DNA from 3 places in the Bradyrhizobium sp. UFLA05-109 genome. Region 3 is predicted to be linked to each of the others. Evidence: riboswitches for the same ligand, from Rfam matches in the RefSeq annotation. Region 3 holds a riboswitch; each other region holds the start of a gene.
What was found. A riboswitch is a leader RNA that binds a small molecule or an ion and turns the genes downstream of it on or off. The one in region 3 is predicted to bind cobalamin.

Region 1 (4,779 bases), on a different contig from region 3:
CGATCGAGATGACGTCGGCGTCCATCGCTGCAATCGCGTCGATGATGGCGTTGAACTCCGAATAGCACATGTGGGTGTGGATCTGCGTAGCATCGGCAACGCCGGTCGAACAGATGCGGAAGCTTTCCACGGCCCAGTCGAGATAAGTCTTCCACTCGGAGTGACGCAGTGGCAGACCCTCGCGCAGAGCGGCTTCGTCGATCTGAATCATGGTCGCCCCGGCCTTTTCGAGGTCGGTGACCTCGTCGCGGATCGCGAGCCCGATCTGGCGGCAGGCTTCGCTGCGCGGAATGTCATCCCGGACGAATGACCAGTTCAGGATCGTCACCGGCCCGGTGAGCATCGCCTTCATCGGCTTCTTGGTCAGCGATTGGGCGTAGCGCCACCATTCAACCGTCATCGGCTTTGGGCGCGAGACGTCGCCAAACAGGATCGGCGGACGAACGTAGCGCGAGCCATAGGACTGCACCCAGGCATATTGGGTGAACACGAAGCCAGACAGCTGCTCGCCGAAATACTGCACCATGTCGTTGCGCTCGAACTCGCCATGGACCAGCACGTCGAGCCCGATCTCCTCTTGCCACCGTACGGTACGGGCCGTCTCCTCCTTGAGGAACTGCTCATACTGCGCGTCGGTCAGCTTGCCCTTGGCATGGGCCGCGCGGGCGTTGCGAACGTCGGTGGTTTGCGGGAACGAGCCGATCGTCGTCGTCGGGAAGGCTGGCAGGTCGAAACGCTTGCGCTGGATTTCCGCGCGATGTGCGAAGACGCTGGTGCGACGGCGCATGGCATCGTCGATCGCGGCCATACGCTTGGCAACCGCAGCATCATGGATTTTCGGGGAGGTCTGGCGGGCCTTCGCGGCCTTGTCTGAGACGGTGAGGGCGTCTGCCACGCTCGCGTCGCCCGCCAGTGCCCTCGCCAGCGTGGAGAGCTCGGCGATCTTCTGCACGGAGAAGGCCAGCCAGCTCTTCACGTCCGGATCGAGACCGGTCTCGAGTTCGAGATCGATCGGCGTATGCAGCAGTGAGCATGAGGGCGCGATCTGCACGCGATCATTGCCGAGCTTGCCGATGGCAGGCTTGTACCGCTCGACCAGTGCTGACAGGTTGGAGCGCCAGACGTTGCGGCCGTCGATGACGCCGAGCGAAATCACGAGATCGGCGCGGGCAGCGGATTCTATCTGGCTCAGCTGCTGTGGAGCGCGGACGAGATCGACGTGCAGGCCGGCGACCGGGAGCGACAGGGCGGTCGCGAGGTTGTCGCCGATCGCGCCGAAATAGGTGGCGAGCATGATCTTGATGCCGGGCACGTCCTTGGCGAAGCGCGCATAGGCGCGCTGAAGCGCGTTCCGCTCGGTGCCACTGAGGTCGAGCACCAGGCAGGGTTCATCGATCTGGACCCATTCGGCGCCACGCTTCGCCAACTCCTGGAGAACCTCGACATAGACTGGCAGCAGGCCATCGAGCAGCGAGACCGGATCGAAGGCTGCATCGTGGCTCTTGCCGAGCTTCAGGAAGGTGACCGGGCCAACCAATACCGGGCGCGTCTGATAGCCGAGCGACTTTGCCTCGTCATATTCCTCGATCGCCTTACGCGAGGAGAGCTTGAAAGTCTGACCCTTGTGAAACTCCGGAACCATGTAGTGATAGTTGGTGTCAAACCACTTGGTCATTTCCTGTGCTGTCGCGCCATGGCCATGATGGGCGTGACCGCAACTCGCGTCGTGTGTGTCGCCCTGTGATCCGCGTGCCATCGCGAAATAGGTCTTGAGCGAGACCAGGCCGCCCTTCCAGTCGTAGGCATCGGGGATTGCCCCGACCATGACGCTGGTGTCGAGCACCTGGTCGTAGAGCGAGAAATCGTTCGAGGGGATGATGGTTGCGCCGAGCGATTTCTGGCGTGCCCAATTGGCAGCGCGCAGGCCGGCTGCGGTTTCGAGAAGCTGTTGCTCGCTGATCTTGCCGGCCCAGAAGCCTTCGAGCGCGAGCTTGAGTTCGCGGCGTGGCCCGATGCGGGGCGTGCCGAGTGTTGCGACTGGAAGTGAAAGAGAAGTCATAGCTTTAACCCCATTGTGGTGGGGGCAAAAGGCCATGGCGGACGCTGGCAGGAGTGCCGCGATTGCGGCAGCTGCTTGGCGTACCACCGGGACACCCCGCCCGTGGACGATTATGCTGTCGGGGCAGGTCTCCTGGCTCGCGGGTCGTCGCCTGCATCCGGGCCTTCCCGAGGCTTTCGCCTCAGTGACACGATTGGATACGGGCTCGCCGCTTACAGTTGCGGGGGCAGCGCCGGCATTGCATCAGTCCAAATAGACTGAAAGCGCACCGGCTTCCCTCTTAGCTCCGGGTCAAGCGGGACCCGGAGAACCTCGACAGCTTCGATTATCTGCAAGAGAGGGGGCGCGTCAACCTCTCTCCGCTCACGTACACTGTGGCATGCCGGACGGAACGATCGTGCAAGCCCTTTTTAGGTAAGCCCTGTAATGACCGGAAAGCCCGGCCTCGCGAGGCCGGGCTTTTTGCATGCCTTGACCTTCGTCGGGATGGAAATCGGTACCGGGTTGTTCCATGCTCGCCGCAAACGCCTCGTCAAGAAGGCGCGCGCAGTCACCACCATCAGGGTAGGAAATCATGAAAAGAAGAGACTTCATCAAAGTCACCGGACTTGGCGCCGCAGGCGCCGCCACTCTCGCTGCTCCCGCTATCGCGCAATCGATGCCGGAGATCAAATGGCGCATGCCGACGAGTTGGCCGAAATCGCTCGATACGCTCTATGGCGGCGCCGAGATGATGTGCAAGATGGTCGCGGAGGCGACCGACAACAAATTCCAGATCCAGATCTTCGCCGCCGGCGAGATCGTGCCGGGCCTGCAAGTGCTCGACGCCGTGCAGAACGCGACCTGCGAGATCGGCCACACCGCGTCCTACTATTACTTCGGCAAGGACCCGACCTTCACCTTCGGCTCGTCGGTGCCGTTCGGCCCCAACATGCGCATCAACCAGGCCTGGTACATGCTGGGCGGCGGCCGTGAAGTGCTCAACGAGTTCTACAAGAGCTACAACGTGATCTCGCTGCTTGCGGGCAATACCGGCTGCCAGATGGGCGGCTGGTTCAGGAGAGAGGTCAACACGCTCGGCGACCTCGAGGGCATGAAATTCCGCATCGGCGGTTTTGCCGGCCGCGTGCTCCAGAAGCTCGGCGTGGTGCCGCAGCAGCTTGCCGGCGGCGATATCTATCCGGCGCTGGAGAAGGGGACCATCGACGCCGCCGAATGGGTCGGTCCCTACGACGACGAGAAGCTCGGCATCTACAAGATCGCGCCGCACTACTACTATCCGGGCTGGTGGGAAGGCGGTCCGATGCTGCTCGCCTTCGTCAACCTCGACAAATGGAATGCGCTGCCGAAGTACTATCAGAGCGTTCTGGAGCAGGCCGGCCACTACGCCAACAACTACATGATGTCGCGCTACGACCAGGCCAATCCGATGGCGCTGCGCAAGCTGCTTGCGAACGGCGCCAAGCTGCACGCCTTCCCGCCGCCGATCATGGACGCCTGCTTCAAGGCGGCGAAGGAGCTGCATGCCGAGGTCAGCGCGACCAATCCCAATTTCAAGAAGGTGTACGAGTCCCTGACCAAGTTCTCGAACGACGGCTACGCCTGGTTCCAGGTCGCCGAAGTCGGCTACGACATCTTCATGGCGCGTCGCTCGCAAGGCTGATCACGCCCACGGTTGCGGCTCGATCATTCGTCAAGCAGCGAAAACCGGTCTCGCAAGGCGAGGCCGGGTTTTTGCATTGGGAGGGCACTGCCTGACGCCCGTCGCGGCGCGGCTCCAATCGTCAGAACTGTAGGATGGTCGAGCGAAGCGAAACCCATCATCAGGCATTGACGCGATATGCGATTCAGCACGATGATGGACTGGTCAGGGCCTTTCCTGCGGTAATGTCTTCAGCGCGTATCGTCGGCAGACATGTCGAACTCTCTGTGTGCTTAGCGGCTTATTGCCAAGGGCAGCGCGTCGATGAAACGTTGGATTCCGAGGATCGCCAAGGCCGGCTTGCTTGCAGTGACCATCCTGGTGGTTCTGGCAGGTTCGGGACTTGGATTTCGCGCTTATCGCCAGAACATCAGCGCACGTGTCCTCGCGATTCAATCTCCAAACGGAATCCAGGAGGGAATGTACGTCAAGATCGGCGGCATCGATCAATGGATTCAGATACGCGGCGAAGATCGCGGCAACCCTGTTATCCTCTTTGTTCACGGTGGCCCAGGTGCATCGACCATTCCGATCTCGTCGAGCTGGCAGCCGTGGGAAAAATATTTCACGGTCGTTCAATGGGACCAGCGTGGCGCCGGACGTACCTTACGAATGACCGGCGAATCGATTGCGCCGACCATGACCTTGGCGCAAATGACGCAGGACGGCGTCGAAGTGGCGGAGTATCTTCGAGCGCATCTTCATAAGGACAGGATTGTCTTGATCGGGCATTCATGGGGCTCGTTTCTCGGCATCCATATTGTCAAGCAACGCCCGGACCTGTTTTATGCGTTTGTTGGCACCGGGCAAGTCGTCGGCAAGCAAACCTTCGAAAAGCAGTTCGAACTCACCGTTACTCATCTAAAGGCACTCGCGCAGGCCGCAAACAATGGAGTGGCGTTGGCGGAGCTAGCATCTATTTCCCCGTCCCCAGGTTGGGATCCAAGCAAGCACGCCATCATGCAAAAGTGGGAAAAACTGCTCCCCCTTCCTTCGATCGAAGCATTCCAGCTCGTCA
Region 2 (4,779 bases), on a different contig from region 3:
AGCGCGTGCGGTCCAGCTTGATGTCCTCGAAGCGGATGCCGCCGATCAGCGCGAAGGTCGAGGTCAGCTTGATCCGGTCCTCGAACGACAGCGACGCAGTGTTGACGCGGGTGTAGATCTTCTCGTCGCTGCGGGGCCCATAGAGCCCGCGATCCGGATTGAGCAGGTCGACATAGTCGTTGAAGAACAGCGTGTCCTGCGAGACGTTGAACTGGTTGTTGCTCGCCATGACGGTGGCGACGAAGCGGTTGTCCAGGCCGCCGATGTTGGAGTTGACGGTGAGGTCGGTGATGTTGCCGTAGAGCCGCTGCGCGTGATCGAGCGCCAGACGCTCACGATAGATGCTCTGCGCGCCGGCAAAACCGCCGACCGTCTGGTCAAACGACGAGATCTCGTTGTTGAACCAGTGCCTGTGGGCGTCATAGCCGTAAACCTGGCTCTTCAGCGAGACGTTGTTGGTGATGTCCCACTGGAAGCCACTGCGCAGCCACAGCTCGCTGGCGCCGCTGTGATTGTCGAGCACGTTGTAGTTCGTGGTCAGCGTGCGCGCGTCGATGGTGACCGGGACCGGCGTGCCGCCGCCAAGGTAATAGTTGCTCCAGACCCCGGAGACGATGCCCGTTGTCGGCACGATGCCCGGTGCATTCGCCGGCACCAGCGGTGTTCCCCAGTAGAAGCGGTCATTATCCTGCCTGTATTCGGCCGCGCCCCAGATCTTCAGGCTGTCGTTGACACGATAGTTCAACTGGCCGGAGACATTGCTCAGCTTGGAATAGGTGTCGTCGATGAAACCCTTGTCGTTGAAATGGCTGATGTCGAAGCGATAGTCGAGGCCGTCGATCAGCGTGCTGCCGCCCGACCCGTATCCGGCGCGGTAGCCGTTGAAGGAATCGTAGGAGGTGAAGGCATCGTTGACGATCGGACCTGTGTGCGGCGCCTTGTTGACGTAATTGATGGCGCCGCCGGTCGCGCCGAGGCCCGCCACCAGCGAGTCCGGTCCCTTGATGATCTCGACCTGCTGCAAGCCGGCCACGTCCATCGGACGACCGGTCATGGTCGACGGCCCGATCGGGATGCCGTTATAGAGGGTGCTGATCTGGTCGCCGGCAAAGCCGCGCATCGAGAAGATGGCGGGCGCGCCCGGCGCATCGCCGCCGATCACGCCCACCGCCGCCTTGGCAACTTCGGTCGTCGTCCTTATGCCCTGATCCTGCATCGTCTGCTGGCTGATCACCTCGACGGTCGCCGGCATTTCCCGCGCCGTGATGCCGAGGCGCGATCCGGCCTCGGTGACGACATTGGTATTCAGCGGCGTCGGGGCGGCACCATTCTGAGGCTGGGTCGTCGGAGTGGCTGTAGCTACGGGTGCCGGCTTGCGTGCAGCAGCACGGCGCACAGCACGCGCGTCCTGATTGTCGGCGCTGACCGCGCGCGGCCGCTTCGGAGGCGGAGAGACCACCACCGGCTCGAGCTCGGATTTATCCCGGGCCGCAGTCTGCGCAACGGCAGCCGTCGATGGCAGCAGCGATGAAAGAATTGCGATCAGGACCGGAGAAACCGCGGTCGAAGAAAGATAGCGGCGCGAGGTGCGCTGATGATCTGGTGCGGCACCATGGTAGTAGCTGAAATTTTTCACGTAAGCGCTCTGCGGCGAAGCAACGAACCGTCACCGCGGTCGCCTTGGCAATCTACCTTCGCCCCTTGCGGTAGATGCACCGGCTACTCTTCACGACACCGAGGCACCCCGCCCGACGCGTTCGCGCATGACCATGACCGGTAGCAGGTTTCCTGGCTCGCGGGTCATCGCCTCCGACCACCTTCCCAGAGCCCCGATGGCGCTCCAGTGGTTTGTTGGTCGTCGGCTATCCGCTCACAGTTGCGGGGGCAGCCGCGGATTTGTCCGCCAAAACGGACGCACCGCATTCCCTTGAAGAGTCCTTGCGGACACCACCGCTGAAAAAACTGGCATCCGCGGACTGGGCGCGTCAACGCGTGGTCACCATCACGTCCGTGCCAAAATGTCGCAGTTAGAGAAGATGGCTACTCGAGCGTGGCGCGCCGGCAACTATGCGTCCAGTATTCCCTACTCTCGGCTCGGACCGGTGAGGAACGGATTGCGCATGCTGGCCGAATCGCGAGATGCGGAACGAAGGGCGGCAAAATTCCCGCATTCCACAAGCAAATCGGCGAGCGCGACTTGATCACTCATTGACACTTCGCTCCGAATATCTCCATATATGGGTGTCACGGTCCTACTGCGTCGCAAGATGTAGTGGCTAAGAGGGAAGCCGGTGAACTGCGCGTTGTGCGCGGAATTCCGGCGCTGCCCCCGCAACTGTCAGCAGCGAGCTGCTTCCGGACAACGTCACTGGTGCGCCTGCGCCGGGAAGACAGGAAGCAAGCAACGACCTGCGAGCCAGGAGACCTGCCGTGACGATCTGAACGTCCACGGGCGGGGTGTCCCGGCGGTCGCTTGCACGCACCGTCCGGCAACGCATCTGCCGGCGTTCCGGCAGCGTCCTTCCTTATCGCCCCGTCCAAACACAACGCGCGCATCACGGGGCCCTTTGATGTCACTGAACCTGCACGACGCGGACACCGCTTCCGCACCCATCATCCAGTTGCGTCCACAGTCACTTGCGGCAGCTTCCAGCGAGCCGGCCATGCAGATCATCCGCCGCAACGGGAAGGTCTCGCCGTTCGATTCCGCCAAGATCGCGGTCGCAATGACCAAGGCTTTCCTTGCGGTAGAGGGCAGCACTGCGGTTGCTTCGCGCCGCGTTCACGAGAGCGTCGAGCAGTTGACGGCCGAAGTCGTGGCAGCCCTGATGCGCCGCGCAGGCGAGGGGCGCACCTTTCACATCGAGGACGTGCAGGATCAGGTCGAACTCGCCTTGATGCGAAGCGAGCACCATAAGGTCGCCCGGGCCTACGTGCTCTACCGCGAGGAACGGTCCCGCCAGCGCGCCGAGGAAGCGGCCGCGCAGCCGGCGCCCGTCGCCGCACCGACCCTTCACGTCACGCTGCCGGACGGCTCGCGCGTCGGTCTGGACACGCGCCGGCTCGAGCTGATCATCAATGAGGCCTGCGCCGGTCTCGACGGCGTCTCCGCAGCCCCCGTGCTGGCCGAAACCACCCGCAATCTCTACGACGGCATCAGCCAGGACGAGCTGGCGCTGGCCTCGATCATGGCCGCGCGCACGCTGGTCGAGCAGGAGCCGGGTTATGCCTATGTCAGCGCGCGCCTGCTGCTCGACAAGCTCCGCGGCGAGGTGCTGTCGCATGTCCATGGCGTTACGTCGTCGGCCTCGCAGGCCGACATGGCGACGCGCTATGCCGAATACTTTCCGGCCTATGTGAAGGTCGGCATCGCAGCCGAACTGCTCGATCCCGAACTCGCCCGCTTCGATCTCGGCCGCATCGCTGCGGCGTTGAAGCCTGAGCGAGACTTGAACTTCCAGTTCCTCGGCCTTCAGACGCTCTACGACCGTTATTTCCTGCATCAGCAAGGCAAGCGGATCGAACTGCCGCAGGCCTTCTTCATGCGCGTGGCGATGGGCCTGGCAATTCGAGAGATCGACCGCGAAGCCAAGGCGATCGAGTTCTACGATCTCTTGTCATCGTTCGACTTCATGGCCTCGACGCCGACGCTGTTCAATTCCGGCACGCTGCGCCCGCAGCTGTCGTCCTGCTTCCTCACCACCGTATCGGACGACCTCGATGGCATTTTCAAGTCGATCAAGGACAATGCGCTGCTCGCAAAGTACTCCGGCGGTCTCGGCAACGATTGGACGCCGGTGCGCGGCCTCGGAGCCCACATCAAGGGCACCAACGGCGAAAGCCAGGGCATCATCCCGTTCCTGAAGGTGGCCAACGACACCGCGATCGCCGTCAACCAGGGCGGCAAGCGCAAGGGCGCGGTCTGCGCCTATCTGGAGACCTGGCACGTCGACATCGAGGAATTCCTCGATCTGCGCAAGAACACAGGCGATGACCGCCGTCGCACCCACGACATGAACACCGCCAACTGGGTGCCGGACCTGTTCATGCAGCGGGTCGACGCCGACGACGAGTGGACGCTGTTCTCGCCGGACGAGACGCCCGATTTGCACGATCTGTACGGGACGTCCTTCAAGACGGCCTATGAGGCCTATGAGGCCAAGGCGAAGGCCGGCGGCATGCGTGTGTTCAAGACCGTGCGCGCGACCGACCTCTGGCGCCGCATGTTGACCATGCTGTTCGAGACCGGCCATCCCTGGATTACCTTCAAGGACCCCTGCAACCTGCGCTCGCCGCAGCGCCACATGGGCGTGATCCATTCCTCGAACCTCTGCACCGAGATCACGCTGAACACTTCGGCCGACGAGGTCGCGGTCTGCAATCTAGGCTCCGTCAACATGCTCGCCCATGTCGGAGCTAACGGTATCGACCAGGCCAAGCTGAAGCGGACGGTGACGACGGCGGTGCGAATGCTCGACAACGTCATCGACATCAATTTCTACACGATCCCGGAAGCGCGCCGCTCCAACATGCGCCATCGGCCGGTTGGGCTCGGCCTGATGGGCTTCCAGGAGGCACTTCAGGTCCAGCGTATCCCGATCGCGTCCGAAGCGGCGATCGCTTTCGCCGACATCAGCATGGAAGCGATCTCCTTCCACGCCATCGAGGCATCCTCCGATCTTGCCACCGAGCGCGGCCGCTATCCGAGCTTCGAGGGCTCGCTGTGGTCGAAGGGCATTTTGCCGCTCGACTCTATCCGGTTCGTTGCCGACTCGCGCG
Region 3 (4,779 bases):
CACGGAGCATCCCCGTACGCTCGCTGTGCAGCGGCCGCAGACGCTGGTGATCCCGTTCGCACGCAATAATCTCTGCCTGTTCAGCCGGGAAGCGATCGGTCTGACCGAGGCGAATGCGCTGGAGACGATGCTGGATCCCAAGATACGTCTGGCGACGTCGACGCCTGTCGTTGACCCCGGCGGGGACTATGCTTTCGCGGTGTTCAAGCGTGCGGAGAAAATCCGAGCCGGCGCCGAAGCTGCGCTCAGCCAGAAGGCGCTGAGGCTGGTCGGCGGCCCTGCCGCAATCAAACCGATCGAAGGTCAAACGGCAGCTGCCAGCGTCTTTCTCGCCGACAAGGCGGACGTGCTGCTCGTCTATTGCAGCGGCCAGCAGCAGACCTTGCGCGAGGTTCCGGGATTGAAGGTGTCGCGGTTGCCGCCCGAGATCGACGTCGTTGCGACCTATGGGCTCGCCTTGCTCACGGACAACCCGGCCGCTGCGCGACTTGCGCTGTTCCTGTTGTCGGACAAGGGGCAGGACATTCTTGCCGAAAACGGCCTTGTGAAGATCGCCCCTTCCGAGCGGTGACGCCGCGAGGTTAACGCTGCCGATTCCGGCGATAACGCATTCGTTCAAATTGTCTGCTATTTGCTGACCCGCGGCCAACCCTGCCCACAAATGTCGCGCCGTCTTAAACCCGGCCTTTGGAACCCTCGCGCATGCTCCCCCGAAAGGGTGGGGCACCAACATGTCTGTTCTCAAGGAGATCGTCGCCGCGATTGCGGGAGTCTATGTGCTCCTGTTCGCCTGCGACGCATTGTTCGGCATCAACGAGACGCGTTTCGACGACGCTTATTATAGCCGCGACTTCTACGCGCCGCGGCCGAAAGAGTTTAGCTTCGCAAGCGATACGCCCCCCGCGGTCCGCGTCAGCGACGCCTTCGCGCAGTTCTCGCCGGGTGAAGCAAGGCCGACCAAACGCTACTCGTGGCTGACGACCATCATCCGCTAAGCGAGTGCGCCGGAGGGAGTGAGCCGAATCGCGTGTGGATTGCCACACCTGCTTCTTCGGCCGCACCTCGAACCGATTGACTCCGACTTTAACAAACCCCTAACATCGTCACTGACGGTTCTCCTTTCGGAGATCAAAAGGGAACGTGGTGCTGGATCTCCCCAACGCCACGGCTGCCCCCGCAACTGTAAGCGGTGAATCTTTCGTCACATGCCACTGGGAAATCTCGGTCCCGAGAAGGCGACGTAGAGGTAACGACCCGCGAGCCACCGCGCGCGACCGCCTCGATCGAGACCGGGTCGTTCAACACCTTCAACCAGACCGTGGGCCTCAGCGGCTCGCAGGACAATTTCAACTACGCGTTCAATGTCGCCCATTTTCATGCGGGTGACGTTCCCGTGACGCCGCTCCAGCTGCTGCCGCCGGGTCAGAAGGCGAACGGCAACAACTACGACAACATGAGCTATTCGACCAAGCTCGGGCTAGACATCAACGACAGCTGGTCGGTGAACTCGGTCGTCCGCTATACCGAGGCGACGTTGCTGTTCACCGGCGATAGCGGCTTTCCGAGCACGCCGAACGCCACCCAGAGCACGCATGGGGTACGGCAGCTCTTCAATCGCGACGAAGCCGTCTGGTCGTTGTTCGATGGCCGTATCAAGAACTATTTCGCCGTCAATTATGCCAATAACCGCAGCTCCGACATTGGTCCCGGCGATCCGCTGTGGACCGTCACGACGGGCGAACGCATCAAATACGACTGGCATGCCGTCGCCGAGATCGCGCGTGGCAACAACCTGATCGTCGGCGCCGAGCAGCAGACCGATCGCATCGATGCGACCGGCTTCTCCGCCCAGAATGGCAACAAGGCCGGCTTCGTCGAGTTGCAGTCGCAATTTGCCGACCGGGTCTTCGTCGTTGCCAACATGCGCAACGACTTCAACGACCAGTTCGGCGAGCATGCGACCTATCGCATCGCGCCAGCCGTGATCATTCCGGTGACCGAGACGAAGCTGAAGGGGAGCTATGGAACCGGCTTCAAGGCGCCGACGCTCAGCGAGCTCTACCAGAATTTCCCGGATTTCTTCTTCTTCGGCAATCCCAATTTGAAACCAGAGCAGAGCCAAGGCTATGACGCGGGTTTCGAGCAGCCGCTGTTTGGCGATCGCGTGCGGTTCGGCTCGACCTATTTCCACAACGGCATCACCAACCTCATCACGAGCAATGACACCTTCACGTCCTATACGAACGTGGGACTCGCGACGACGGAAGGCACCGAGAATTTCGTCACCGCGAAGATCACGGATCGCGTGAGCGTGCGCGCCGACCACACCTTCACCCGCACCGTCGATGCGAGCACGGGATTGCAGCTCCTTCGCAGGCCAAAGGAGAAGTGGAGCGCAACCGCGATCTGGCTGCCGATCGACCCCCTCACGCTGTCGGTAACCGTGCTTCATGTCAGCGATTGGCTCGATATCACGCGGGACACGGGGGCGCAGATCGTGGCGCCCGGCTACACCATCGTGAATCTGCGGGGCGACTATGCGATCAGCGATCAAGTCAAGGTGTTTGCGCGGGTCGATAATCTCTTCAACCGGCACTACCAGAACCCGACCGGCTTTCTGGCACCCGGTCTCGGTGTGTTCGGCGGCATACGCATTGCAAGTTACGACGTCAGATAGCAGGGACAGTGGACGAGAACGTTCCGATGACGATGGCTTTCGATATCATGAACGTCTTGGCAAGACAGCTTGGCAACGTCGAGACCGGCTGGAGCGTAGGAACGTTCGGGGCGATTGCCGAGTTCACGCGCGACGCCGGCGAACCCGCCGATCTGCAACAGACCAGTGAGGGGATCGGCGTCGTCACGGACAAGGGCGGAGTGCGGATCGTGCCTCGTCCAAATCTGCGTCTGATTGCATCGGAGTCGCCGACGACCGAAAGCTGGAGCCATCGTGTGGCGGTTTGCCTGCCGCGGGAATCCTGCGCCATGGGTGAGCGCACGACGCTGACGGAAATTGGTCCGGATGAGGATGCGCTGCGCAGCCGGGATCGCGGGGACGTCCTGTTCGATCTTGCCTTGGCTGCTTGCAGATCGATGCCTGCATCCGGGTCGGCGATCCCGACGTGATCGCGGCGCTGCGGAGCCGTGCCGGGACGCCAGTGTTCGCGCCCGGGAACGACGTCATGCGGATTATCCTGGCGGCCAATCCGCACCGCGTGTTCGTCAGCCGGATCGGGCGGGCCGAAGTATTTCAGCCGATCCCGCCGCCGAGCGGGAGAAGCCCGGACGGCCCGCACACCCATGTCCTGCCGAAGTTGTTGGCGCATGGCCGCACCCATTCGGCCACCGAGCCGTTGCCCGATGGCTGGGTTCCCTGCACCCATCTTTATCCGGCGCATGCGCTCCGCGACCAGCTCGGCCGCAAGCATGCGTTCCGGGCGGACCATCACTTGGCTTTCCAAGCCTTGCTCGAACGCCATGGCGTGCCAGAGCTTGTGGCGCTCAAGCGCGAGGTCAACGAGGCCGTCGCGGCCGGACGGGGCCCGGACACGCCGGCGCTCAGACGCGATCGTTTCGCCCGCTCCACGATCCGGGTCGCCCTGCGGCAATTGTCGGCAGCCGGGCCGCCATCGCAGATACTCGTCGAATGGCTTGCGGCCTACGACCGGCTCGATCCGACAGACCCCGAAGATCCGATGGAAGCCCTTCACTGACCCGATAAATCGATTAGAATCCCCAGCAAGGAGATCACCGATGGCCCTCAACGTCCTGCCGCCTCACACCGACCGTGTCCGTCTTGATCCGGTCGAGCCGCGCTATGCCGCGATCTTTTGTTTCGCGCTGCTGACCGTGTCATGCGCACTTGCAAGCTTCGCGCTCGCCTGCGCCACGCCGTTTGCGGCGTTTGCAGTCGTTGCTGCGGCCGTGCTGCCGCTGCGTCCGGCGCTGCTCGTCGTCACCGGGGCCTGGCTCGTCAATCAGACGATCGGCTTCAGCGTGCACCACTATCCCGTCGACGCCGGCACGATCGCCTGGGGCTTTGTGATCGGCGCGGCCGCGCTGACCGCGACCGCAGCATCCGCTACCGTGATCCGTTCGCTGCCGCCAAATCGCGCGCCGCTGGCGTTGGCCGCGGCCCTGATCGGCGCCTACGGTGCCTATGAGCTCGTGCTGTTCGCCGCGACGCCGTTCCTGGGCGGGGCAGGGGCTTTCACGACCGCCATCGTGGCCCGCATCGGCGCTTCCAACGCGCTCTGGCTGGTCGGTCTCGTTGCCGCCTGCGAAATCGTCCGCCTGCTCGATCCGTTCGGGCGGGGACGGGCGATGTCGGCTTGAACGACGATGTCCATTGGCGCGCCGACATCACATCCGTGATCTTTTCGGTCAGGGACCACGGCGCCATTTGCGCCGTGCACCGGGGCGCGTTTCGGACCCTGCTTGGCGCGGACCCGTCACCGGCGGAGTGCCTCGGCTATTTCGAACGCTTTGAAGATGCATTCAGGTCGGCAGCGAGCGCCAAGGTCGTGCAAAAACGCATTCCGGCCGGCAGAAACCTGCATCTAACCAGTCGCGACATCGCGCGGAAGCTGCTAGAAGGCGGTCAAATCAGAGGTGGAGCACAGCCATGAGCCAGTCACACGCACAGGTCACGCACTTCCCGGTCGCTGCCGCGCAGGCCGGGCGGCTGACCCAGGCCATGATGGCGATGGTGCTCGGCCTCTTTATCGTCGGTGTCGTCGGTTTCTCCCATATCGACGTCGTCCACAACGCCGCGCACGA

Region 1: another riboswitch for cobalamin. It lies ahead of metE (5-methyltetrahydropteroyltriglutamate--homocysteine S-methyltransferase); the one in region 3 lies ahead of Q3C01_RS01565 (TonB-dependent receptor plug domain-containing protein).
Region 2: another riboswitch for cobalamin. It lies ahead of Q3C01_RS18880 (ribonucleoside-diphosphate reductase subunit alpha); the one in region 3 lies ahead of Q3C01_RS01565 (TonB-dependent receptor plug domain-containing protein).

Annotation. Positions count from the first base shown of each region.
Region 1 is NZ_JBBIAR010000070.1:34,020-38,798, forward strand. It holds gene metE (5-methyltetrahydropteroyltriglutamate--homocysteine S-methyltransferase) at 1-2,059, opposite strand, end outside; cobalamin riboswitch at 2,165-2,389, opposite strand; gene Q3C01_RS36200 (hypothetical protein) at 2,423-2,653, opposite strand; gene Q3C01_RS36205 (TRAP transporter substrate-binding protein) at 2,634-3,722, shown strand; gene Q3C01_RS36210 (alpha/beta fold hydrolase) at 4,026-4,779, shown strand, end outside.
Region 2 is NZ_JBBIAR010000023.1:123,091-127,869, forward strand. It holds gene Q3C01_RS18875 (TonB-dependent receptor) at 1-1,546, opposite strand, end outside; cobalamin riboswitch at 1,762-1,967, opposite strand; cobalamin riboswitch at 2,231-2,447, shown strand; partial or broken gene Q3C01_RS18880 (ribonucleoside-diphosphate reductase subunit alpha) at 2,571-4,779, shown strand, end outside.
Region 3 is NZ_JBBIAR010000002.1:50,636-55,414, forward strand. It holds gene Q3C01_RS01555 (substrate-binding domain-containing protein) at 1-571, shown strand, start outside; gene Q3C01_RS01560 (hypothetical protein) at 732-995, shown strand; cobalamin riboswitch at 1,093-1,296, shown strand; gene Q3C01_RS01565 (TonB-dependent receptor plug domain-containing protein) at 1,283-2,677, shown strand; partial or broken gene Q3C01_RS01570 (DUF6925 family protein) at 2,725-3,713, shown strand; gene Q3C01_RS01575 (hypothetical protein) at 3,754-4,335, shown strand; gene Q3C01_RS01580 (hypothetical protein) at 4,332-4,628, shown strand; gene Q3C01_RS01585 (CbtB domain-containing protein) at 4,625-4,779, shown strand, end outside.